Regions from separate parts of the Peribacillus aracenensis genome, predicted to be linked through region 3. Evidence: riboswitches for the same ligand, from Rfam matches in the RefSeq annotation. Region 3 holds a riboswitch; each other region holds the start of a gene.
The links. Region 3 has a riboswitch for S-adenosylmethionine ahead of N0M92_RS03860 (methionine ABC transporter ATP-binding protein). Riboswitches for the same ligand answer to the same signal wherever they lie in the genome.
Positions count from the first base shown of each region.

Region 1 (8,462 bases), on a different contig from region 3:
AAAGACGGCGGACCTCCGCCGTTTTGTTTGCGGTTTAGAGTAAGGGTGCCATAAGTCATTTCGTGATTTCCAGTTTTTCAAGTTCTAGGATAAGGTTCAATTTTCCTAACTTGTGGTTGATATGGTATAGTAGTTTTTGAATATCATTTCAACCACAAGTTAAGGAGGACATAGTCGTATGAGCGTACATATTGGTGCAAAAGAAAATGAAATTGCGGAAACGGTCTTACTGCCAGGGGACCCATTGCGTGCAAAATATATTGCTGAAACATTTTTAGAGGATGCTAAACTTTATAATGAAGTTCGAAACATGTTTGGATATACAGGGACATATAAAGGGAAACGAATTTCAGTACAAGGTACTGGCATGGGTGTTCCATCCATTTCCATTTACGTGAATGAATTGATGAATAGCTATAATGTCCAGAAGCTGATTCGTGTGGGAACTGCAGGAGCGATTCAAAAAGATGTAAAAGTCAGGGATGTGATCCTTGCCATGAGTGCTTCGACTGATTCCCAAATGAACCGCATGACTTTCGGCGGAGTGGACTTTGCCCCAACCGCAGATTTCGAATTATTAAGAAAAGCTTATGACGCCGGGACGGCTAAGGGCTTGCAATTGAAGGTCGGTAATGTTTTTACGGCCGATCAGTTTTATAACGATAATAGTGAATTGGAAAAATGGGCAAAATACCAAATACTTGCAATAGAAATGGAATCAGCTGCCCTATACACGCTTGCCGCTAAATTTGGCCGCCAAGCTTTATCTGTATTAACCATTTCCGATCACATTTTAACCGGTGAGGAAACGACGTCGGATGAGCGCCAGTCAACTTTTAACGAAATGGTTGAGGTGGCATTGGAAGCAGCTATCAAGGATTGATAAGTCAGGCGGGTTACCAGGAATAAGCGATGCCGTATAATGACGGTTGTAATAAGGCTCAATTATTCCTTGGTATCCGTATTTTTATTATGTCGGGAGCTGGCTGTTGCCCTTGGAGCTTTCACTATATTAACGTTTGCGAAGTGGTAAAAAAATACATATGGTCATAAATTGTTATTTTTGATAACTATTATTTTTCGATTGGCATGAAAGCTGATAAAATAGGAATGAAATCGTTTATATCGTCATGAAGAATGAAAGTGGTGAGGCTTCAGTGGAAGAAGAAAATCAAAAACAGCCAAAAGAGGCAGGGAAATTCATTAAAATAAAGAAGTTTACATTCATTATGGGGATTTTCTTAGTCATATTTCTAACTGCAGGGATTACTACAATAGCCTTGACCTTTGGAGATGAAAAAGTAGAGTCATTAGCACCGGATAAACATTCGGAATTTGAAAAGCTGTATTCTACATACGATACGATAAAAGACAACTATTATGAAGAGATTGATCAAGATAAGCTGGTTGATGGGGCAATTAATGGAATGATCAAAGCATTGGATGATCCCTATTCTGCTTATATGGATAAAAAGGAAGCATCGAGTTTCCATGAGAGCATCTCTTCATCTTTTGAAGGAATCGGTGCCGAGATTCAGGAGCAGGATGGACAAATCATGGTCGTCTCACCGATAAAAGGGTCCCCAGCAGAAAAAGCAGGGGTAAAACCGAATGATATCATTTTAAGTGTGAACGGTAAAAGCGTTGAAGGACTAAGCTCTTCTGAAGCTGTCTTGAAAATCAGGGGCAAAAAGGGAACGAAAGTGAATTTATCCATCTCAAGAGCTGGTGAGCCGGAACCGATGGAGCTCACCATTAAACGGGATACAATTCCGATTGAAACGGTATATGCGGAAATGCTTGATGATGGAGTTGCAAAAATTCAAGTGACCAGTTTTTCCGAACATACAGTCCAAGAGCTGAAAACGGCGCTTGAAGAAATGTCGAAGAAGGATATGAAGGGTCTCGTATTGGATTTGCGCGGAAACCCAGGGGGACTTCTTGACCAAGCAATAGAAATGGCGAGCCTGTTCATACCTAATGGGAAAGTGGTCCTTCAAGTTGAGGAGCGCAGCGGGAAAAAAGATGTCTATAAATCGAAGAATGAAGGGGAACTGAAAATCCCGGTAGTCGTGTTGATTGATGACGGAAGTGCCAGTGCTTCTGAAATCGTTGCAGCGGCTGTCAGTGAGTCTGCGGACATTCCATTGATCGGTGTCAAGTCATTTGGGAAAGGGACAGTTCAGACTGCCCAAGACTTTGAGGATGGATCTAACTTTAAATATACGGCAGCTAAATGGTTGACTCCTGAAGGCAATTGGATTCATAAAAAAGGGATCAAGCCGGATATTAATGTGAAGCTTCCTGATTATGCCAGCCTTCCGTACATTTCACCTGATAAGGAATTGAAAGCATCCGATTCTTCGAGTGAAGTGAAAGCGGCTGAAGAGATGCTGAAGGTAGCAGGCCATGATCCAGGAAAGATAGATGGATTTTTTGATGAAGCAACCACGAATGCGGTCATAGCGTTCCAGAAGGAACAAAAAATTAAAGAAACTGGGACAATTAAAGATGATACTACCGTGAAATTAATGCAGGTCATCCGCGAGAAGATCCTTAAAAACGACACACAAGTGAAAAAGGCAGTCGAAGTATTAAAGAAAGAAATTAAATAAATGATTATGCCCGAAAAGCCTGTCAGCGATTATCGTTGGCAGGCTTTTTTGTCGTTAAATGCATAAAATTCCATTATTGTACAGATAATAGGGATAATTTTCCGATGAGGTGAGGCAATGAAAGAAAAGGTATTCTTCATATATCTATTGATCTTGATTCTGGCAGGCTGCACCTATGCCCCTTTACCCAAACAAAATGGAAATGCAGGTACGGATAAAAAACTAACCAAAGAAGACGACCAGGAAAGCGTGAAAACATTTCTGTTAATTGGTGTTGATACAAGGGGAGAGCAAAAATCTCGATCAGATGCGCTTATCCTGGCAAAATACTTTCCTGAGCAGGAGAAACTGAAGCTGGCTTCCATCATGCGTGATAGTTATGTGAAAATGCCCGGGAATAAGTCAGGATATAACAAAATAAATGCAGCTTATTATTATGGTGGAAGGGAACTGCTTAAGAAAACCATACAGGAGAACTTCGATATCAAGGTCGATCATGTAGCGGTAATCGACTTCCAGGGATTTGTGAAAATGGTCGATTTACTTGCCCCTGAGGGGGTAGCGGTGAATGTAGATCAGGAAATCATTGATGATATGAGCATTCAAGCAAGTGTTGGCAAAAATGTTTTACATGGTGAGGAAATATTGAAATATGTCCGTTTTAGGCATGACGATGAAAGTGATTTTGGAAGGGTGGAGCGTCAACAAGAAGTCATGGTTCAATTAAAAACAGCTTTCGTAAATCAAATCTCATCCTTCGAAGGGATGGCAGCCCTTCCTAGTATCATCGAACAAGGACTCTCGTACCTGGATACAGATATTGGTCTGAAAACATTAATGGAAATGGGTCCAAAAGCCTTCTTCCATACACCGGACACCGTCGAAACCTTAAGGGTTCCAGTGGAAGGGAGCTTTAAAGATGAAATATATCCCCAGTCCGGAGCGGTTTTGCAAATAGATTTCACTAAAAATAAAAAGGCACTTCAGGAGTTCTTTTCAAAATAATAAGAACTATTATGGAAACAACCTTATATTAAGTGAATATGTTCGAATTCACTTGAATTATTGTATAATAGACCTCGTAAGAATATTTGTAATCATCTATAAAAAACGAGAGGGATAAAAATCCTTCTCGTTTTTTTCACCAATAAAGGAACCTGGATCAATTAACAAAATGCGGAATGTTTTTATTGAAATCCGGTGTTATGATGCCGTTTTCGGTAATGATGCTCGTAATAAGATGATTTGGTGTAACGTCAAAGGCTGGATTGAAAGTCTTCACGTTTTCCGGAGCGATCCTTACACCTTGAATGGAGGTGATTTCCGCTTCATTCCGTTCTTCGATCGGGATGGATGTGCCTGATTCGATGGAAAGGTCGAATGTGCTTGATGGTGCGGCCACATAAAAGGGGATGCCAAAGTGCTTGGCTAATATGGCCAATCCCAATGTCCCGATTTTATTGGCTGTATCTCCATTAGCCGCAATCCTGTCGGCCCCGACGATAATTCCATTTATTCGTTTCTGGTGAATCGTATGTGCAGCCATGTTATCTGAAATTAAGGTGACATCAACCCCCGCTTGCATCAATTCCCAAGCCGTCAAACGCGCACCTTGCAGGACAGGCCTGGTTTCACATGCGTATACTTTTAACGGAAAGTCCCTTTCTTTAGCCAGGTGGAAAGGAGCCAAGGCTGTGCCATACCGAGCTGTGGCAATTCCCCCAGCATTGCAATGGGTTAGTATGGAATCTCCTCTAGTGAATAAGGATAAACCATGTTCCCCGATTTTCCTGCACATTTCTTCATCTTCAGCAAAGATGGCTTTAGCCTCCGATACAAGTGCTTCCTTTGCAGCTGAAATGCTTTGCGCAGCATGCAAGGTGTTCTCCATCCTCCTTAACGCCCAAAAAAGGTTTACTGCAGTTGGCCTTGAAGAGGCGAGTTTTTCAATATGCCTCGTTACATTTCTCTTGAAATCCCCTAATTCAGCGGTTGTTTCCTGTTTGGCACCAAGTGCAACACCAAATGCTGCCGTCAGTCCAATTGCTGGCGCACCGCGAACTTTTAATGTCAAAATGCTGTCATATACATCATTAACTGAATGAAGTTCAATAAATTCAGTTATGGAAGGTAGGGCTTGTTGATTTAATAATGTAATATGGGTATCATCCCAGTGTACCGAATAGGGTAAGGGTGCTAGTGTAGTCATGTGCAGGGCTCCTTTTAAATGGTTGAATAAGATGGCAGTGTACGTTGCTTCAACGCTTCAATGACAGCTGGAACATCTAATTCATCCCGTTTTTTAATTAAAAATGCACCAATTTCCAACGTTGCCGTTTTGGCAGCAATCCTTATCTCTTTATTTTCAATGACGTTTAAATCGGCAACATGGGAAAGGCCAATGGTTCGCCGAATCAGTTCACAGCCGGCAAAACCGAAGGCATCTTTTTTGAATTTTGTCAGTAAGTAAGGCAGATAACCTTTCACATGGCGGAATGGGCTTTTATTTTGACCTTCCCATAAGTCGGTATAAGTTTCTTCAAAGGCATTCCAAAATTCATGAAGGTGTGTGAAAATCTCTTCCTTTCCAGCGCCATTGCGTGTGACTGCCTGGAAAAGAATGTTGGCTGTGTATTGACCAAGGTCAAAACCAACGGGTCCATAAAAAGCAAATTCCGGATCAATAACCTTTGTTTCAGTTTCACTTGCAAATATACTTCCAGTATGTAAATCTCCATGAAGTAAGGCTTCCTGCTCGGTTTCAAAGCTTTGTTTCAGCTTAGCGACCTCAAGTATCACTTCTTGATCATTCCAGATAATTTTGGCGGCATCAGTCAATTCCACCTCGAAGTCTCCTGGGAGTTCCTCAAAAAATGGATCCGTGAAAATGAAGACCTCAGTGATTTTGCAGAGTTCTGGATTCGTGAAATGTCGGGCCACTTCCTTTTTCGCAGATGGTTCTAGATGATAATCGGATGTATAAAATGCCGTCTTCGCAACAAACTCACCAATATGCTGTGAAAGCAATGGATATGAATCGCCATCGATCAATCCTGTTCTAACGATTTTCAAGTGAGATAAATCCTCCATGACCGTGATGGCAAGCTGTTCATCCGAATAATAGACTTGCGGTACGAATTCAGGGCAATAACTTCTGAAATGAATCAGCGCATTCGCTTCAATGGAAGCCCTTTTCAATGTCAGCGGCCAGCTTTCACCAAGTACCTTGGCATAAGGGACCGCTTGTTTGATGATTATTCCTGTATTTGTGTGCATGTCTGTAACATGAAAAACATAATTTAAGTTTCCATCGCCGATTTCTTTACACTTTAAACTTGCATCCGCATTGACCAACCCAAGTTTTTTTGCAAGGGTTATAGCTGTTTCGTTTGTCAATCTCTTAAAATTTGAATGGTTTTGAGTCATTTTTTTCCCTCCAGAATCAAAATAAGAATAAAAAAGCCTCTTTCATATAGAAAGAGGCAGAAGTTTTGGCTTCGGACCTCTTATCTTCCAGAAAATGAATTCTGGTGGAATTAGCACCGTGCTCTGTGGATTTTATAATCCGGCGGTGAATCCGCCCCATTTCACAATGGTATTACAGTCGGTTGCTGGGCTTCATAGGGCCTTTATCCCTCAGCCTGCTCTTGATAAGAGTGAATGTTTTCTGAAATTTTAATCTTCGGGAAAATAATAACAACCTTTTGAATAGTTTGTCAATGGGTAAATTAATAAAAATCAGGGCGGCGATCTTCAAATACAGGTATTTTGTTTCGGGCTTCCGTAACTTTATTGAAATCCAAGGTGCCTGTCAAGAGTTCGTTTCCTTCTCCGGCTTCACTAATGAGATTCCCCCATGGATCAATAATCAAGGAATGACCAGCAAATGTATTATTGACATCCGAACCTGAACGATTAACGGCTACAACATAGGCTTGGTTCTCGATGGCACGGCTAATCAATAAGGCTCTCCAGTGATCGAGTCTCGGCTTTGGCCATTCCGCCGTTACGAATAGAACTTCGGCGCCTTGAGCGGTATGGGCACGCTGCCATTCAGGGAAACGGATGTCATAACAAATGAATCCAGCACATATTTTTTCATCAAGAGTAAATAAACCATCTTTTTCTCCTGGCTGCAGGAAATGATGTTCATCCATTAACTGAAATAAGTGAAGCTTATCATATTCTTTAATGAGATTCCCATGTTTATCGATGATGATCATCGTGTTATAGATTCCCTTGCTTGTCTTTTTCGCGATGGAACCGCCTATGATGTGAATCTGGTGTTTTTGTGCCTGTGTTTTTAAAAATTCAATCGTTTTTTCTGCCTCCTGATCAGCAATCTCATTTAACCTGGTCAAGTCGTATCCTGTTGTCCAAAGCTCCGGTAAAATGACGATATCGGGTTCTGACCGTGTTGCTTTTTCCAACCATTGTTCTGCAACCTGAAAATTGATATCCGGTTGACCAAAGGCTATATCCATTTGAATACAAGCTATTTTCCATTTCATCGATTAAAACCTCCACATGTAAAAAATGCTTTACAAGACTATGATAAACATATATCATTTGTGACTAGAATTTCAAGAAATTTCAGAGAAGGTGTATAAATGTTGCAATTCGAAAAATCCGGCCAGCTTCAGGACCTGCCCAAGCAGTTTTTTGCTTCACTAGTCGCAAAAGTCAATGCAATCACGGAGCAAGGACATGATGTCATTAATTTAGGCCAGGGAAACCCTGATCAGCCGACGCCAGAACATATCGTGAAAAGTTTGCAGTCGGCTGCTGAAAAAACGATTAATCATAAATATTCGCCATTCCGGGGACATCAATATTTGAAAGATGCTGCCGCCGTCTTTTATGAACGAGAATACGGTGTCAAGCTGGATCCGAATAGCGAAGTGGCGATTCTCTTCGGGGGGAAGGCAGGTCTTGTCGAACTGCCGCAGTGTTTATTGAATCCAGGTGATACAATCCTTGTTCCAGATCCCGGCTATCCCGATTATCTTTCCGGAGTTGTTTTAGCCCGGGCAAAGACCGAACTCATGCCTCTGACAGAAGAAAATGATTTTCTTCCGAAATATGATGACATACATAAAGAAGTACTTGATAAAGCCAAAATGATGTTCTTGAACTATCCGAATAATCCCACAGGTGCTTCTGCAACTGATAGTTTCTTTGATGAAACCGTCTCCTTCGCAAAAGAGCATTCCATTTGTGTGGTCCACGATTTCGCTTATGGCGCGATCGGATTCGACGGAAAAAAACCGATAAGCTTTCTCCAATCGGAGGGAGCGAAGGATGTAGGAATAGAAATATACACACTATCGAAAACATACAATATGGCAGGATGGAGAGTAGGCTTCGCAGTGGGGAATAAGAGTGTAATAGAAGCTCTTGAACTATTACAAGACCATCTTTATGTGAGTCTTTTCCCGGCGATACAAGAAGCTGCGGCAAGTGCTTTGCTTGATTCGCAGAGCTGTGTAGAGCAGTTAGTGCAGATGTACGAAGGTCGAAGGAATGTTTTCATTGAGGGATTGAGGGCAATCGGCTGGGATGTCAAAGCGCCTGCGGCATCGTTTTTTGCCTGGCTCAAGGTACCTAAAGGTTTTACGTCAGAGAGTTTTGCAGACTATTTATTAGCGCATGCCCACGTAGCTGTTGCCGCAGGGAATGGATTCGGTGAATTTGGCGAAGGTTACGTCAGGGTAGGGCTGCTGACCTCGGAAGAACGGCTTGAAGAGGCTGTGGAACGAATACGTACATTAAACTTATTTTAACGATGGATTGAGGTATCCGACTTATTCACCGTTAAAATAGTTAAAACTTATTGACAAAGTAGGG
Region 1 is NZ_JANZMJ010000033.1:5,911-14,372, reverse strand. Features, by position in the region: gene deoD (purine-nucleoside phosphorylase) at 179-883, shown strand; gene N0M92_RS23515 (lmo1851 family serine protease) at 1,158-2,615, shown strand; gene N0M92_RS23510 (LCP family protein) at 2,733-3,620, shown strand; gene mtnA (S-methyl-5-thioribose-1-phosphate isomerase) at 3,778-4,824, opposite strand; gene mtnK (S-methyl-5-thioribose kinase) at 4,839-6,041, opposite strand; SAM riboswitch class I at 6,119-6,272, opposite strand; gene N0M92_RS23495 (carbon-nitrogen family hydrolase) at 6,344-7,126, opposite strand; gene N0M92_RS23490 (pyridoxal phosphate-dependent aminotransferase) at 7,226-8,398, shown strand.
Region 1: linked by a shared signal. The riboswitch ahead of mtnK (S-methyl-5-thioribose kinase) and the one ahead of N0M92_RS03860 (methionine ABC transporter ATP-binding protein) in region 3 are both predicted to bind S-adenosylmethionine.

Region 2 (8,462 bases), on a different contig from region 3:
AATTCGCTTACTGCGGATGAGCTGACGTTAAAGAATTTGCTTACACCCGTATCGGAAAACGTAATCAAGGTCGTTTATGCGGGGAATATCGGACTGGCTCAGGACTTGAAAAAACTGATAGCCGTGGCTGAAAAGCTAAGGGTATATAAACAAATCGAGTTCTCGATGATTGGATATGGATATCGGATATCCGAAGTGGAGAAGGAGATAAGCTCTAGAGGGCTGACAAATATTAAGATGATTAATGCGATGAATCGAAGAGTGACCCTTCATGAAGTTTCAACATCCCATATTGCCTATGTGAGCTTGGTTGAAAAAGAAGTCTTCAATAAAGTTTTGCCTGGTAAAATCATCGATTATATGTGTGTCGGAAAACCGATTGTCGGTGATGTGGACGGCAGGGCCAAGAAGATGCTCAAAGAGGCAAAATGCGGGTTGGTGGCAGAGAGCAGGAATGTTGATGAAATCTGTCAACATATCTTGACCATGGCCTCAGATCCAGCACTTCGTGAAGAACTGGGCGAAAACGGTCATCGGTATGCTAAACAACATTTTCAATGGTCTAAAAATATTAAAGGTCTCATCAATGTGATGGAAGCGTCAGGCTGAAAATTCCGGAAGTGGAGGACAACATGGCGAAGAAAGTATGTATGTTCGTGTGGAATCACTTTACAAACGATGCGAGGGTTCTAAGAGAGTGCACAGCACTTACTGAAGCTGGTTATGAAGTCGATTTAATTGCCATTCATAACTGGAAAATCGAGGGATTGCCCAAAAAGGAGAAACACCAAAATGGTTTCTCCGTCACTAGGGTGAATAACCGCTGGGAGGCGCTTCATAGGGTTCTCAGGATCGTAGGCAAATTGAAGAAAAAGAAGTTTGAAATCGTTCTATTGGCCTTATTGGTCTGGAATACGTTGTGGAACTTGAACTTGATCAACGGCTGGCTGGGATCGGGAATACTGTTCGGTTCCCTTGCACTCCTTGCGATGTGCACCATGATCATCACTAAAACGAAGCTGCCCACCCTATTAACAAGGAGCTATATTTTTGGTCAAATGATCTATCATGGCCGGAAAAGGAAATATGATTTCTACCATTCGAATGACTTGAATACGCTCATGCAGGGAGCGATCAGCAGTAAATGGTTGAGAAGAAAAAAACTGATTTATGACTCGCATGAGGTGCAAACGAGCAGAACGGGATATAATAGCCGAATTTACGGGCTGATGGAGAAATTCCTATTAATGTTCGTCGATGAAATGATTGCCGAAAACCATACGAGAGCTAAGTATAACGAAGACTTATATGGTCTGTATCCCAAGGTGGTCCATAACTACCCGATACCAACCAATCCTGAGGAAAGTACGGCCGTGAATTTGCATGAGCTGCTCGATTTGCCAGAGAATGAACCGATATTGTTATACCAAGGCGGCGTGCAAATGGGAAGAGGATTGGAGCAATTGGTTGATGCTGTACCGATGATCGAAGGCGGGACGGTAGTTTTTATCGGGGATGGAAGAATCAAGGACGAATTAATGAAAAAAGTAAGCGACATGAATCTGGAGCATCGTGTGAAGTTCCTGCCGAAGGTTCCGGTCGACGAGCTGCTCCATTATACAAAAAATGCGTATTTAGGTTTTCAGATATTGAATAATGTCTGCTTTAATCACTACTCCGCATCCTCAAATAAATTGTTTGAATATATGATGAGCGGTGTGCCTGTGGTTGCCTGCAGCTTTCCTGAAATTCAAAAGGTTGTCGATACAGAAAAAATCGGTGTGTGTGTCGATTCACATGATCCAAAATCAATTGCCGAAGGCGTCAATTACTTATTGAAACATCCTGAAAAAAGGGCGGAAATGAGCAATAACTGCCTGAATGCGCGACAAAAGTACAATTGGAAACAAGAGAAGGAAATCTTTATCGAAATCTATCACACAGCCTAACGAATGTGAGTGTAGCAGAAAAATAGATAGGAGTGGTTTATATGAAACTTTGTACAATCGGACTTGGTTATATAGGACTTCCAACTTCTTTAATGTTTGCGAAACACGGTGTCGATGTTGTCGGCGTGGATATCCATCCTGAGATTATTTCCAATTTGAATAGCGGCAGGCTCCATATCGAAGAACCAGGTTTGGGAGAGGTATTGCAAGAAGTGCTTATTTCCAATAAGTTCAGAGCTGCGTTAAGCCCGGAACATGCGGATGTTTTCATTATCGCGGTGCCTACACCAAATAAAAAGGACATACATCAATCTTGTGATTTAACTCATGTCATGGATGCAACCTCCAACATTCTTCCTTTTATCAAAAAAGGGAATGTCATCATTATCGAATCGACGATAGCGCCGAGAAGCATGGATGATCATATTAAACCGATGATCGAGAGGACGGGCCTTACCATCGGAAAAGACATTTTCCTCGTTCATTGTCCGGAACGTGTTTTACCTGGAAGGATTCTTGAAGAGTTGGTTCATAATAACCGTATCGTCGGAGGCATCACGGAAACATGCTCATATAAAGGAAGCCTTGTTTATAAAACCTTCGTTCAAGGGGAGATCATTCAGACGGATGCGAAAACGGCTGAAATGTCCAAACTGATGGAAAACACCTTCAGGGATGTCAATATCGCCCTTGCGAATGAGCTGACGAAAATCTGTTTCGAGCTTGACATCAATGTTTTGGATGTCATATCGATGGCGAACAAACACCCTCGTGTGAATATACACCAACCTGGGCCAGGCGTTGGCGGCCATTGTTTAGCGGTCGATCCATATTTCATCGTTGCAAAGGCACCAGAGTATGCGAGAATCATTAAATTGGCCCGTGATACCAATGTATCGATGCCTTATTACATCGTTAATTCCGTAAGGATGATGCTAGAGGGGATCCGGAATCCAAAAGTCGCCGTTTTCGGTCTTGCATACAAAGGAAATGTAGATGATATTCGAGAAAGTCCCGCCATTGATGTCGTCAATATCCTGATGGGGATGGACAACATGGATGTAGCCTTGCATGACCCGCATGTCCAATCCGGAAAGATGCCAGTCGTATCTGTCGAAGACGCTGTAAATGATGCCGACTTGATACTTGTCTTGACTGACCATGATGAATTTAAACAGATGGACTATGATAAGCTAGCGAATCTCATGAGCAATAAATTGATTTTGGATACACGCAATTGCATTGATGCAACTAAAACAGATGTCCCGGTGGCCAACCTGGGCAATATATATGAATACAAAACGATGTCCATGAAAAAAGCCAGGAATAAAGCGATCATCTAAAAACTTGGACAAACATCGTTAATGGAATAAGGATAAAGGCGGCGCTGTCTATGACAGTGCCCTTTTTCCAATGAAGAAAAGGACCATGCAAGAGCTTGGTCCTTTCAGACAGATTGTAGAAACAATCCTTTCCGCCGAGACTGTCTGTGTCTGCCAAGCCTCTCGCAGCGGGCATCCGGCGGGGGCTTGGGAAGCCAGTTATTCGACAGCAAGCAAGCGCCGTTTTTCGCCCTGTCCAGCACTATATACGACCGTAGACGCCATTTTTCGCCCTATTTTGCTTAATAAAGAAAAACATAGTCTTGGTTCGGTTCGGGAAGAGATACTTTCTTGTCGACAAACTGAAAGGACCAAGCAAGAGCTTGATCCTTTTGTGTAAAATTTATTAAGCTGTCGGTCCGCCAAGTTCTTCGATCTCACTTGGAACGCTTTTGAATTTCTTGAAGTTTGCACGGAATTGAGCGGCAAGGTCTGTTGCTGCTTCTTTATAAGCTGCAGGATCTGCCCAAGTCTTGATTGGTTGAAGCACTTCATCAGGAACACCAGGAACATGAAGCGGGATATCCAAACCGAAGATATCATCTTTGATCGTTTCGATGTTCGCTAATTCACCTTCAAGTGCAGCTTGTACCATTGCACGGGTGTAAGCAAGTTTCATACGGCTTCCAGTTCCATATGCACCGCCAGTCCATCCAGTGTTGACAAGGTATACCTTTGCATTGTGCTCGTCGATTTTATCACCAAGCATCTCGGCATAGCGTGTAGCTGGAAGCGGTAAGAATGGTGAACCGAAGCAAGTGGAGAATGTAGCTTCCGGTGAAGTTACGCCTCTTTCAGTACCAGCCAATTTACTAGTGTATCCGCTTAGGAAGTGGAACATTGCCTGTTCTTTGGAAAGCTTGCTGATTGGAGGCAGAACGCCTGAAGCATCAGCTGTCAAGAAAATGATTGTATTTGGATGTCCTGCAATACTTGGGTTCACGATGTTATCGATCGCTTGCATTTGGTAAGCAGCACGAGTGTTTTCAGTCAATGAACTGTCATCATAGTTCGCTTCACGTGTATCCGGATCAACAACAACATTTTCCAGTACGGCACCGAAACGGATCGCATCGAAAATTTGTGGTTCTTTTTCACGTGAAAGGTTGATCGTTTTCGCATAGCAGCCGCCTTCGATGTTGAATACGCCGTTAGAAGACCAGCCGTGCTCGTCATCGCCAATCAGTTTACGGCTCGTGTCTGCAGACAAAGTCGTTTTGCCTGTACCGGACAGACCGAAGAATAAAGCGACGTCCCCTTCACGTCCTACGTTAGCAGAGCAATGCATTGGAAGGATTCCAGCCTCTGGAAGTAAGTAGTTCATGATCGAGAAGATCGATTTTTTCATTTCTCCTGCATATTCCGTTCCGCCGATCAGGATGGTACGGCGTTCAAATGAAACGATGATGAAAGTTTCGGATGTAGTTCCGTCAACTTCCGGGTCTGCTTTGAAGTTAGGTGCAGAAAGGATTGTGAATTCAGCTTCGTGACCTCTCAATTCCTCTTCGTTTGGACGGATGAACAAAGTATGGGCGAAAAGGTTATGCCAAGCATATTCATTAACAACACGGATCGGAAGACGTGATGATTCATCTGCACCAGCGAAACCTTTAAAAACAAAAATCTCTTCTTTTGCTTTTAGGTAGTCAACTACTTTATTATATAGTTTATTGAATACATCTTCGGAAATTGGCTGGTTCACTGGACCCCAATCGATTTTATCTTTAACTGATGCTTCTTCAACGATATATTTATCTTTAGGTGAACGACCTGTATATTTGCCAGTTTCAGCTTTTACCGCACCGGTTGATGTTAGAACGCCTTCATTTCTGCTTAATACTTTTTCGACCAATTGAGGAACTGAAAGTTGAGTTTGCACATTGTTTCCTGTTAATAATTGGTGTAACTCATTAGAAACGTCTACAGAATTCATATATGAGGTACCTTCCTTTGTTTAAGTTTTTAGATTACAATTAGTATAACACATTCATTTAATTAGTCTATACTATTTCTTTTAATTTGTGATTATTTTCAGTTGGTTGCGTTAATCATTTTCATCCGGCAGGAACCGATTCAGGATTACCGCATAAACTTTCATGAAGATAATTTTATTTTAATAGGAAGTAAGTAAGCAATATATGGCTAAAGGGAAAGTCAGGATGTCGTTCCTTTTCGGATGCTCATTCCTTTATTATTAATGGCAATTTACAACATTTCTATTCGTATTTTGCATTGTAAGCCCTTCTAGGACGTTGCAACAACATGTTTTTTCAAATGAACGCCATTCTGGATGGATATCATCTTTTTAGAAAAGCATTGACAAGTTCCAGCCAGATACGATAATATCTTAAATTGTACGGATTCTCTTATCCCGAGTTGGTGGAGGGACAGGCCCTTTGAAACCCAGCAACCTGCCATAATGAACTTGACTCCAAGATCGATCGCCGAAAATAAAGCGAAGGTCTTCAAGGAATAGTGGTGATGGTGCTAACCTGAGCAAGGTAAAAACCCTTGAACGATAAGAGTGAAAGGATAGAAGACAGAATGTTAAACCTTTCCTCATTTGCCAGGGAAGGTTTTTGTGTTTTTTAATAAGTAATTCTGTGTCTATAGTTGAAACTAATGAGGGAAACGAGTTCCGTAAAATTCAGGCTTTTGCCTGCAACATACTAACTTCCAAGGAGGAAATATGATGTCAAAGAAACGTCTATTTACTTCTGAATCTGTTACAGAGGGCCATCCGGACAAAATTTGTGATCAGATTTCAGATTCCATTTTAGATGCTATCCTAGCTAAGGATGCAAATGCACGTGTTGCGTGTGAAACTAGCGTAACTACAGGTCTTGTACTTGTTGCCGGTGAAATTACAACCTCCGCTTACGTAGATATTCCGCGTATCGTTCGTGATACGATTAAAGGAATTGGCTACACACGTGCGAAATACGGTTTCGATGCTGAAACTTGTGCCGTGTTGAGTTCCATTGATGAGCAGTCTGCCGATATCGCAGCTGGTGTCGATAAAGCATTGGAAGCTCGTGAAGGAAACATGTCAGAGGAAGAAATCGATGCAATCGGTGCAGGGGACCAAGGTCTTATGTTCGGATTTGCTTGTAATGAAACAGAAGAGCTTATGCCGCTTCCGATTTCATTGGCGCATAAACTTTCATTCCGCTTGGCTCAAGTCCGTAAAGATGAAACTCTTGCTTACCTGCGCCCTGATGGTAAAACACAGGTAACTGTGGAATATGATGAAAATAACGTTCCTGTACGTGTAGATACGATCGTTATCTCTACACAGCATGATGCAGAAATTACGCTTGAACAAATTCAAGCCGATCTAAAAGAACATGTGATCGAAGCAGTCGTTCCAGCTGAATTGATCGATGCCGATACTAAGTACTTCATCAACCCGACTGGCCGTTTCGTAATTGGCGGACCTCAAGGGGATGCTGGTCTTACTGGACGTAAAATCATCGTTGATACTTACGGCGGATACGCTCGCCACGGCGGCGGTGCATTCTCTGGTAAGGATGCTACTAAAGTTGACCGTTCTGCTGCATACGCTGCTCGTTATGTTGCGAAAAACATCGTGGCAGCCGGCCTTGCCGACAAAGCGGAAGTTCAATTGGCCTACGCAATTGGTGTTGCAGAGCCAGTATCTATCTCAATTGATACGTTCGGAACTGGTACAGTTAGCGAAGAAGTCCTTGTTGACCTAGTTCGCGCTAACTTCGACCTTCGTCCAGCAGGTATCATCAAAATGCTTGACCTTCGTCGCCCGATCTACAAACAAACAGCTGCCTACGGACACTTTGGCCGTACAGATGTCGATCTTCCATGGGAACGCACGGACAAAGCAGAAACATTAAAAGCACAAGCGTAATCCATATAAAAAAGGGTGTCCCGCAATTAGCGGGGCACCTTTTTTATGGATTAATTTTGCCGTCAGCGGGAATAATTCAAGAAATCCCAAAAAAATTCAACTTACGTGCAATACGCGTGAGTCAGGGGCGTTTACAAGTTTGTTTGGGTCAACTACTCGTAAGTTAGAGCAGTTTACTCGTGAGTTAGTAGCAATTACTCGTAAGTTAGAGCAATTTACTCGTGAATTAGTAGCAATTACTCGTGAGTTAGAGCGTTTTACTCGTGAGTTAGGGCATTTACTCGTAAGTTAGAGCAATTTACTCGTGAATTAGAGCAGTATACTCGTGAGTTAGAGCGTTTTACTCGTGAGTTAGTGCAGTTTACTCGTGAGTTAGAGCAGTATACTCGTGAGTTAGAGCAGTATACTCGTGAATTAGAGCAGTTTACTCGTGAATTAGAGCAATTTACTCATGTTAGTAGCAATTACTCATGAGTTAGAGCGTTTTACTCGTGAGTTAGTAGCAATTACTCGTGAGTTAGAGCAGTTTACTCGTGAGTCAGAGCAATTACTCGTGAGTTAGAGCAGTTTACTCGTAAGTTTGTAACGTTTACTGGTGAGTTACAGTATAATACTCGTAACTTTCAGTCAATTGGTCGTGCGTTACTTTATTCGTTCAGCCGTTTTATAGTATTGTCCTTTTTCGGCGTATTCACGTACGATGCGTTCCATATCCTGGCGGTCTTCTTCGTTGATTTCGCGAATGACTTTAGCTGGACGTCCGAATGCCAGCATGTTCGGTGGAATGACTTTACCTTGGGGAACGAGACTGCCGGCACCGATGAAGGCCCCTTCGCCGATTTCGGCTTCATCTAGCACGATCGATCCCATGCCGATCAAAGCTCCTTTGCGGATTTTACAGCTATGTAAAATGACCTGATGGCCAATGGTCACTTCATCCTCGATGATCAATGGATTATTTGGGCTTTGGTGCAGGATGCTGTTATCCTGTATACTGACTTTTTTCCCGATGATGGTTGGGGATACATCACCGCGAATGACGGAATTGAACCAAATGGATGTTTCGTCGCCGATTTTGACATCACCTGTCACGACAGCATTCTCAGCGATATAAGCGCTTTCAGCGATTTCAGGTTCTTTGCCTTTATACGGATAAATAATCAATTTCAATCATTTCCTTTCCGAAGTGAATGTTTTTATGTATTATTTTAATATACCGTATGTAAATACACTTGGCTATTTATAATA
Region 2 is NZ_JANZMJ010000005.1:193,697-202,158, reverse strand. Features, by position in the region: gene N0M92_RS07900 (glycosyltransferase family 4 protein) at 1-609, shown strand, start outside; gene N0M92_RS07895 (glycosyltransferase) at 633-1,949, shown strand; gene N0M92_RS07890 (nucleotide sugar dehydrogenase) at 1,991-3,292, shown strand; gene pckA (phosphoenolpyruvate carboxykinase (ATP)) at 3,678-5,264, opposite strand; SAM riboswitch class I at 5,695-5,856, shown strand; gene metK (methionine adenosyltransferase) at 6,021-7,214, shown strand; gene N0M92_RS07875 (hypothetical protein) at 7,354-7,506, shown strand; gene N0M92_RS07870 (gamma carbonic anhydrase) at 7,857-8,375, opposite strand.
Region 2: linked by a shared signal. The riboswitch ahead of metK (methionine adenosyltransferase) and the one ahead of N0M92_RS03860 (methionine ABC transporter ATP-binding protein) in region 3 are both predicted to bind S-adenosylmethionine.

Region 3 (8,462 bases):
ACCCGCCTTCCGAAACAGATGAAACCAAACTCAAAAGCATGGTACATGATTTAATGATCTTCCATGTATATGAATGAACCCTCTTTACACTCATGAAATCCTTAAACAGAATAAAAAAAACTCCTTTGCCTAAACTAAAGAAAAGGCTAGGAGGGATTAATTTTGGATAAAGAAAAAATGACATTTTTGAAGGATACCGAATATGATGGCAAAGACTCCGTTTACCTGGATATCGACCGTATCATCAATGAAGGAATGGCGGGCGGAAATGTGTATGAAGTCGCTAACCTTCAGAACATCGAAGAAGCACATGATTTTTATGATGAAACAGATCCCAACGAAAATAAATAATTTATGTGGGCCCTCTTATAGAGGGCTCCCCTTTTTTACTTATCCCGTTCATCTCCCGCTTGCACTGCATTCCCCCTATAAAAAGTCCGTCTTTTTTTAAGTTATCAAGTAAAACAACATCCTGGATGGAAGTTGTTTGAGTGACAAATAGAAAACATCAGCCTGAAATAGCATTCAAATAGTTCCATTCTCCCTCGCACTTAAAATATTTTCGTTTAATATCGATGTAATGATATGCTCTGAATCCCATTCATGCCCAGAAATCTCGATAAGGGGATAGCGATTCGGTAAAACGGCCTGCTGGATTTCATGAACGGTCAGCCCTTGAGAATGCAAGCGTAAAATTTCACCTTGTAGGTTTTCCAAATAATCGAGCTTTTTCCGAAACATGACCTTCCCATCAGGGACATGCCCAGCATGGCAGCAAAACACTTCCCCGAAGTCATATTGAAGTAATCTTTTAATGGAATCGATGATGACCGGGACAGACTCTTCCCGTAAGACAAGCTTTGTTTTTGGTGTTACGAAAAGGTCACCTGAAAAGAGCATGCCATTACTGTGATTCAAATACACCATATGGTCCTTTGCATGACCAGGGGTAAAAATCGGCTCCCACGTTTGGGTGCGGGAATGAATGGCCTTCCCTACCGGCTCAGCTTTAAAGGCGTCTCTCTTTCCCCAGAAAATTTCACGATATTCAGGATATACGGCATCCTTTGCACAAACCTCAACCGACATCGGGTGAATGAAAAGCGGGACCTTTTTATTTTCCTGTATCCATGCAGCACACCCGGTATGGTCTTCATGATAGTGAGTCAGGGCCACTGAGTCGAAGTCAGCGGACTCATAGAATGGAATGAGCTCTTCCAATAAAATCTGTGCGCCAGTATCTATCAATAGACCATCCGTTAAAAAGACATAAACACTCATCCCCGATTTGTTCCCGCCAGGAGTCCCGTTCACACAAACCACATCATTTATCGTGTTAATCTCTAACATTCCGTTGCCTCCCCATCATTACACAAATATAGTTTCATCTTCCTTTTTTTAACTTTACTATAATAAATGTATTACCACTTTACCCTTTTGACAAGGAAATTTTGGAATAATTAACCTGGACATAAATGCTGGATTATAGCATGATAGCCCTTTTTAACGGACCTTACTAAACTTTAATAAGAAAAAATCACCCCGAAAATTTCAGAAACGATTGACATTGTCGAATTTTACAAATAATATAGATTATATTGAAAAACTTGAAATATTCTAAAATAATAATTTACTTATCAAGAGTGACGGAGGGATCAGGCCCTGTGATGTCCGGCAACCGCCCTTAGGGAACGGTGCCACTTCCTGCAGAATGATTGCATTCTGAAAGATAAGACGAGATATAATTTCGCTGCCTCTTTCTGAATGATAGGGGCAGTTTTTTAATGTTTAAGGGGGAAAGCTCATGATTGAAATCCGTTCAGTCCGAAAGGAATACGTCTCGAAGAAAAACCGAGTTATCGGAGTGGATAACGTATCTTTAACCATTCAAACTGGCGAAGTGTATGGAATTGTCGGCTACAGTGGAGCTGGAAAAAGCTCATTACTCCGCTGCTTGAATTTGCTTGAACGTCCGACAGGTGGAAATATCATCATTGACGGCATTGATTTAACCTCTTTATCAAGTAAAGAGCTTCGTAAACAACGGCAAAAAATCGGAATGATATTCCAACATTTTTCACTGGTCAGTTCAAAAACCGTTTATGAAAATGTCGCTTTCGCCTTAAAGGCCGCGCATCGATCGAAGGATGCCATCAGGTTACGTGTATTGGAATTGTTGGAAATCGTAGGGCTCAGCGATAAGAAAGATGTCTATCCTGCGCAGCTTAGCGGTGGACAGAAGCAACGGGTAGGCATAGCCCGTGCCTTAGCAAATGACCCCACTGTCCTATTATGTGATGAAGCAACTTCAGCACTTGATCCAACAACTACAAAAGCGATTTTACAATTATTGAAAAAGATAAGCAGTAAGCTTGGCATCACCATCGTGTTGATTACACATGAAATGGAAGTGGTCAAAGAACTATGCCACCGTGTCGCCGTCATGCAGGATGGCCGTGTAATTGAAGAAGGTCCCGTTTATGAAATATTTTCACAGCCTAAGCAGGAGTTAACGAAGCAATTCATTAGCAGTGTTCTGGATTTCGCACTCCCTCCGCACTTGATTGAAGAAAGTAAAGGTACGATCATTAAAATTCAATTCGAAGGGCAAACCGCTGGTGAGTCGATCCTTTCGGATGCTCTCCAATCCCATTCAGTAAAGGGGAATATTTTACACGGTAAAATTGAGTATATCCAGGATGTCCCTTTAGGCATTTTAATCATCGAGTTAATAGGCGATGCCGCTCAAGTTCATTCGGCATTGCAATATATAAAAAATCGTTCCAGTTCTGTGGAGGTGCTAAAACATGTCACTACTTGATTCCATCGTCAATATTTTACCTGATCTTAATAAAGCCTTTCTTGAAACGATTTATATGGTCGGTGTTTCCCTTGCAGTAGCCCTGTTGATCGGTCTACCGCTTGGAGTATTGCTGTTTACGACAACAAGGAATTTATTTTTTGAAAATAGTATCGTGAATCGATCTCTAGGATTCGCAGTCAATATTGTCCGTTCAATCCCTTTCATCATTCTCTTGGTCGCCCTCCTTCCTTTAACGGATCTTCTAACTGGATCGACGATAGGACCGAGAGCTGCTTCTGTATCCCTGTCGGTGTCCGCAATACCTTTTTTTTCAAGAATCGTTGAAACGGCATTACGTGAAATAGACAGAGGAGTGATTGAAGCTGCAATTGCCGTAGGAGCCACTCCATGGATGATCATTAAGGATGTACTTCTTCCAGAGGCAAAACCGGGTATCATTCAAGGACTGACATTAACGACCATTTCGCTTATCGGTTACTCAGCGATGGCAGGGACAATCGGCGGGGGCGGAATTGGCGACCTGGCCATCCGGTACGGTTATTACCGTTATGACAACACAGTCATGATCACGACGATCGTCGTGCTGATCTGCCTTGTGCAAATCATTCAAATGGTTGGTGACAAGGCCTCATACATAGTTAACAAACGATAGGGATCAGTCATTTTTTCAATGATTCAATACTTTCATTAAACAGGAGGAATTTCAAATGAAGAAAATAGCTTCGTTATTATCAGTCTGTGCACTTGCCCTTGGCTTGGCAGCATGCGGGAGTGATGATGCATCCCCAAAAACTGAAGACAAAAAAGAATTGAAGATCGGGGCGACTACCGGGCCCTATGCCGATATGGTTAAAGAGGCCATCAAACCAGGTCTGGAAGATCTCGGTTACAATGTAGAGATCGTCGAATTCACCGACTATATCCAGCCGAATAAGTCCCTTGGCAACCATTCGATCGATGCCAACCTTTTCCAGCATAAGGTGTACATGGATAACTTCGCTAAAGAAAATGATTTAAAGCTTTCCGACCTTATCATAGTTCCAACAGCACCAATGGGCATATATTCGAACAAGTATAAATCATTAAAGGAAATTAAAGATGGTACATCCCTTGCAGTGCCCAATGATCCGGTTAACCTCGCACGTGCACTTAAAGTGCTGGTGGATGAAGGGTTGATTGAAGTCGATCCAGATGTCGACCCCTTAAAAATATCTGAAAAGAATGTAACGAAAAATCCAAAAAACATCCAACTCAAACCATTGGAATCCGCTCAATTGCCCCGGGCAACAGACAGTGTTGACCTATCAGCGGTCCCTGGCAACTTCGCTCTTGCAGCGAAAATGGACCTCCAGGATGCCCTTGTTTTAGAAAAAATGCCGGATATGTATCGAAACGTTGTTACAGTGAATACAAAAGATGTAGACTCCCAATTTGCAAAGGATATTAAATCAGTAGTGGAATCCGACCAGTTCGAAAAAGTCATCGATGACAAATTTGCCGGATTCGGAAAACCAGACTGGATGAATTGATCAAATAATCGAGGCCTGCTTCCCCTTATTGGGAGCAGGCCTTTCATTAAGGGCCGCCATGGAAAACCTTGAAATCCTCACGAACCATGCAAGCAGATCCATGTACTAAAAAACGATGGGGTTTTTACCCCATCGTTTTTTTAATTCCTTCACATTGTTTGTTTACATCATCCTTTTCACCAAGCACACTTAATGTGCCTTCAGTACTTGAATAAAATAAAAGAAGGTTTCAGCCTATTGTCTGTTTCCATAATCCAAGGAGATCACTTTCATGTTGTCTGTGGATACCCGCTTTTCTAACAACAGATTCCTGACGGCCCTTTTCCCAATTCCATATTTCTTCAAGGGTTTCTGATAGGGGACGGAATGTTAGTCCATTATTGATGGCTTTATTGTTATCGACAGCCAAAAACCCATTCAGAGGTTCCTTAGCTCCCGGAAAAGGGAATTCTTCTGGTATCCATAAAGGCATCTCTCCCCATGGCTCCACTTTATTGTCATCCAAAAACTTTTCAGATACCCATGTAAAGTCAGCATTACTTCCTGTTACCTGTTTGCAGCCTTCAAGTAATTGCCCCATAGTTAGTGTGTAATCCGGTCCAACGGCATTATATGTACCCGTCATACCTTTTTCTATCATTTGGATGATCCATTGAGCCAAGTCCCTTGCATCGATGACTTGGATTGGACGTCCAGGGCGTCCAGGAGACAAAATTTCTCCCCCTTCCGCTATTCTTTTAAGCCAGTACGGCAATCGGTCAGTGTAATCATATGGACCTACTATTTGACCCGCACGAATGGACAAAACTTTCCCCGGCAGTTCTTTTTCAGCTGCTTTTTCGCTTAATGATTTTAACGGTCCATAATATTCACCGTATATCGGTCCAGCAGTTCCGCGGGTGATCTCTTCCGCTTTATCATCATTTAGTGTATGAACCTCTCCATTTTCATCAATTCCTGGCTCGGTTGGATCACTATAAACTGAGATGCTTGAGATATATGTATAATGTTTAACTTGATGAAGCAATCTGCAAGATTTAGATACAGTTCGAGGGATAAATCCTGATGTATCAATGACTGCATCCCATTGTCTCCCTTTCAACATTTCCAGATCCCCGTCGCGGTCCCCTTTTAACTGTTCTATTTCGGGAAAGACATAAGGATCGCTTCCACGATTAAAAAGTGTGACTTCATGCCCTTTCTCTATCGCAGCTCTTGCTAAATACCTGCCTAAAAACCGTGTACCGCCCAATAATAATATGTTCATAAGATTCCCTCCTCTTTTTAACGATATTCCATAAAGCATACGCAATACCCTTTCCTAACATTAATAAAACTTGCAACTTTTCTTTGATTATCCCTTCTCGGAAAAACTAGCAATATCCTGTTCTTTTGAACTTTATTCTTTTTCGCTATAATGATAGGGAAAGGGAGAAAGAAGGTGGAAATGATGCTTGAAAATCTTAAACAAAAATTCCCTAATGCCCTTACCAACAAAATGGATGCTGATGAAATTTCTGACTTTGTTTGGTTCGAAGACTCAAGAAGTTTACTTGGCATTCCCCGTTCAGATATCACAGACGAAGAAATCCGTTTATTGGAACTGCTTTTTGCTCCTTCTATAAACCCGAATAACCTCAATGTACATCCAGACTCATCATGGAAAACTTTTTTATCCGAACCGAATGCACCATTGCCTTTAACGAGCTGGGAGAATGTTCGATTTCTTCATTTCAAGCTGACTCATGCTGATTTTTCCAACTCTGATTTTGAAGAAGCCTTCCTAGCTTTCGTTCCATCTGACGCAGCTATTGTCTGGGAAAGTGAAACGGCAGGAGTCTTAATTGAAACGGACGAAGAAGAACCTTTATCAACTAAACAATTAATCGCCATTTCTTCCACGCTTGAAAGTGACTTTTATGTAAAGACCCGTATGTTCACCGGGCGCTTTCACCCTATAAACCAAGACCTTCATCAGCACTGGACTCAGGAGAAAAAGTGTTTTGATTTGGCACAGATGCATCTGCCGGGCCTAAAGGTGGCTGATTTGGCAGACATCATCCCTCACTCATTAATAAAGGATCCATCCTTTAAGGATGCAAAGTGGTTTATCAATGAGATTCTTGGCAAGACCAAGCAGGATACAGAACTGATCAAAACGATTAAAACGTATATCGAATGTAATTCAAATGCCACCTATGCCTCCAAACAGCTTTATATACATCGGAACAGCTTACAATACCGAATCGATAAATTCTCTGAAAGAACTGGTCTCGATATTAGAAACTTCCGTCATGCCCTTACTGCATACTTGATACTTTTACTGAATGATTAATTTTCAATGCAAACAGGTAATATCACCCTTTTTTGTGCAATGTGCCCATACTTTTTTCAAATCCGATAGCTTAGACTATAGTTAATTGGTACAAGTAATCAGGAGTTTAAAAGGGGGATTATTCATGGCAGAGCTAGTGTTGGATCATATATTCAAGATTTATGATAAAAAGGTGACGGCTGTTAAAGACTTCAACCTTCGTGTTGCCGATAAGGAATTCATAGTTTTTGTGGGACCTTCGGGTTGCGGCAAATCGACGACATTAAGGATGATTGCCGGACTTGAAGACATTTCCGAAGGGGATTTATATATAGACGGCAAGCGAGTCAATGATGTCCCCCCTAAAGATCGTGATATTGCGATGGTTTTCCAGAACTATGCCTTATATCCTCATATGTCCGTATATGATAATATGGCATTCGGATTAAAACTCAGGAAAACGCCAAAAGCGGAAATCAAGCAAAGAGTCAATGAAGCGGCAAGGATTCTCGGACTTGAAGAGCTGCTAAACAGGAAACCTAAAGCCCTTTCAGGTGGTCAGCGCCAGCGTGTCGCACTTGGCCGGGCCATTGTAAGGGACGCAAAAGTTTTCTTGATGGATGAGCCATTATCCAATCTCGACGCAAAGCTACGGGTTCAAATGCGTGCGGAAATCGCTAAACTACATAAACGGCTCGACACCACAACGATATATGTCACGCATGACCAAACAGAGGCAATGACGATGGCGACACGTCTTGTTGTAATGAAGGATGGTATCATCCAACAGGTCGGTGCACCAAAGGACGTTTATGAGAAACCGATAAACGTTTTCGTCGGCGGCTTTATCGGATCGCCTGCCATGAACTTCTTTACGGGAACCTTAAAAGAAGGCACTATTAAAATAGGCGAACAAACACTTGAAATACCTGAATTGAAGATGAAAATGCTGCGTGATCAAGGATATGTCGGAAAAGATATAATCCTTGGCATCCGTCCGGAGGATTTCCATAATGAAGGTGCTTACTTCACGAAGTCCCCTAACACTGCATTCACAACCCAAATTGATGTAGCCGAACTGATGGGCGCGGAGATCATGCTCTACTCCACATTAGAGGGACAGCACTTCGTCGCACGCGTCGATGCCAAGAATATGATCCAGGCAGGCGAAAATATCGAACTTGCCCTCGATATGAATAAAGCACACTTTTTTGACAAAGGGACTGAACATCGCATTTTAGTGGAAGAAGATGAACAGATGCAGGAAAGCATGAAGTTATCTGCCAATTAAACGTAAAAAGACCCATTCGTAGTGGGTCTCAGACTGTAGACAAACGATGAAAATCGAGTTTGTCTACAGTTTTTTTAGGGGTTTATGCAACTTGAACCTTAATTCCCACTCCAGGCACTCGCTTTTCCCGCAGGAGTCTCGCAGCTTCTGTTCCAATTAACTTTGGATGAACCCTTTATGATCAACTTGAAATGACTACTTTAGATCAACTGGTGCCCGCGAACCATTTGGTTCGTAAAATTGAGGCTCCCTTTGACTTCACTTTCATTTATGATTTGGTGAAGGATATGTATTCAGAAATAGGACGCCCAAGTATTGATCCAGTCATATTAGTCATACTGACTTTCATGCAATTGAAAAAGTTGAACAAATATGGCTTTCCGTTGATTCTTAGGCATTGGTATCCATGATAAAGTGCTCGTTTCTCAACATTTGGGAAAAATTATGAACGTCGCTTTAAAGATACAGACCTGTCTGATCACTTAGGCTATAAATGGAATTTCA
Region 3 is NZ_JANZMJ010000002.1:246,811-255,272, reverse strand. Features, by position in the region: gene N0M92_RS03875 (YheE family protein) at 1-77, shown strand, start outside; gene N0M92_RS03870 (hypothetical protein) at 163-351, shown strand; gene N0M92_RS03865 (MBL fold metallo-hydrolase) at 526-1,350, opposite strand; SAM riboswitch class I at 1,632-1,736, shown strand; gene N0M92_RS03860 (methionine ABC transporter ATP-binding protein) at 1,805-2,821, shown strand; gene N0M92_RS03855 (methionine ABC transporter permease) at 2,808-3,476, shown strand; gene N0M92_RS03850 (MetQ/NlpA family ABC transporter substrate-binding protein) at 3,532-4,353, shown strand; gene N0M92_RS03845 (NAD-dependent epimerase/dehydratase family protein) at 4,583-5,620, opposite strand; gene N0M92_RS03840 (PucR family transcriptional regulator) at 5,801-6,688, shown strand; gene N0M92_RS03835 (ABC transporter ATP-binding protein) at 6,813-7,958, shown strand; partial or broken gene N0M92_RS03830 (IS5/IS1182 family transposase) at 8,150-8,452, shown strand.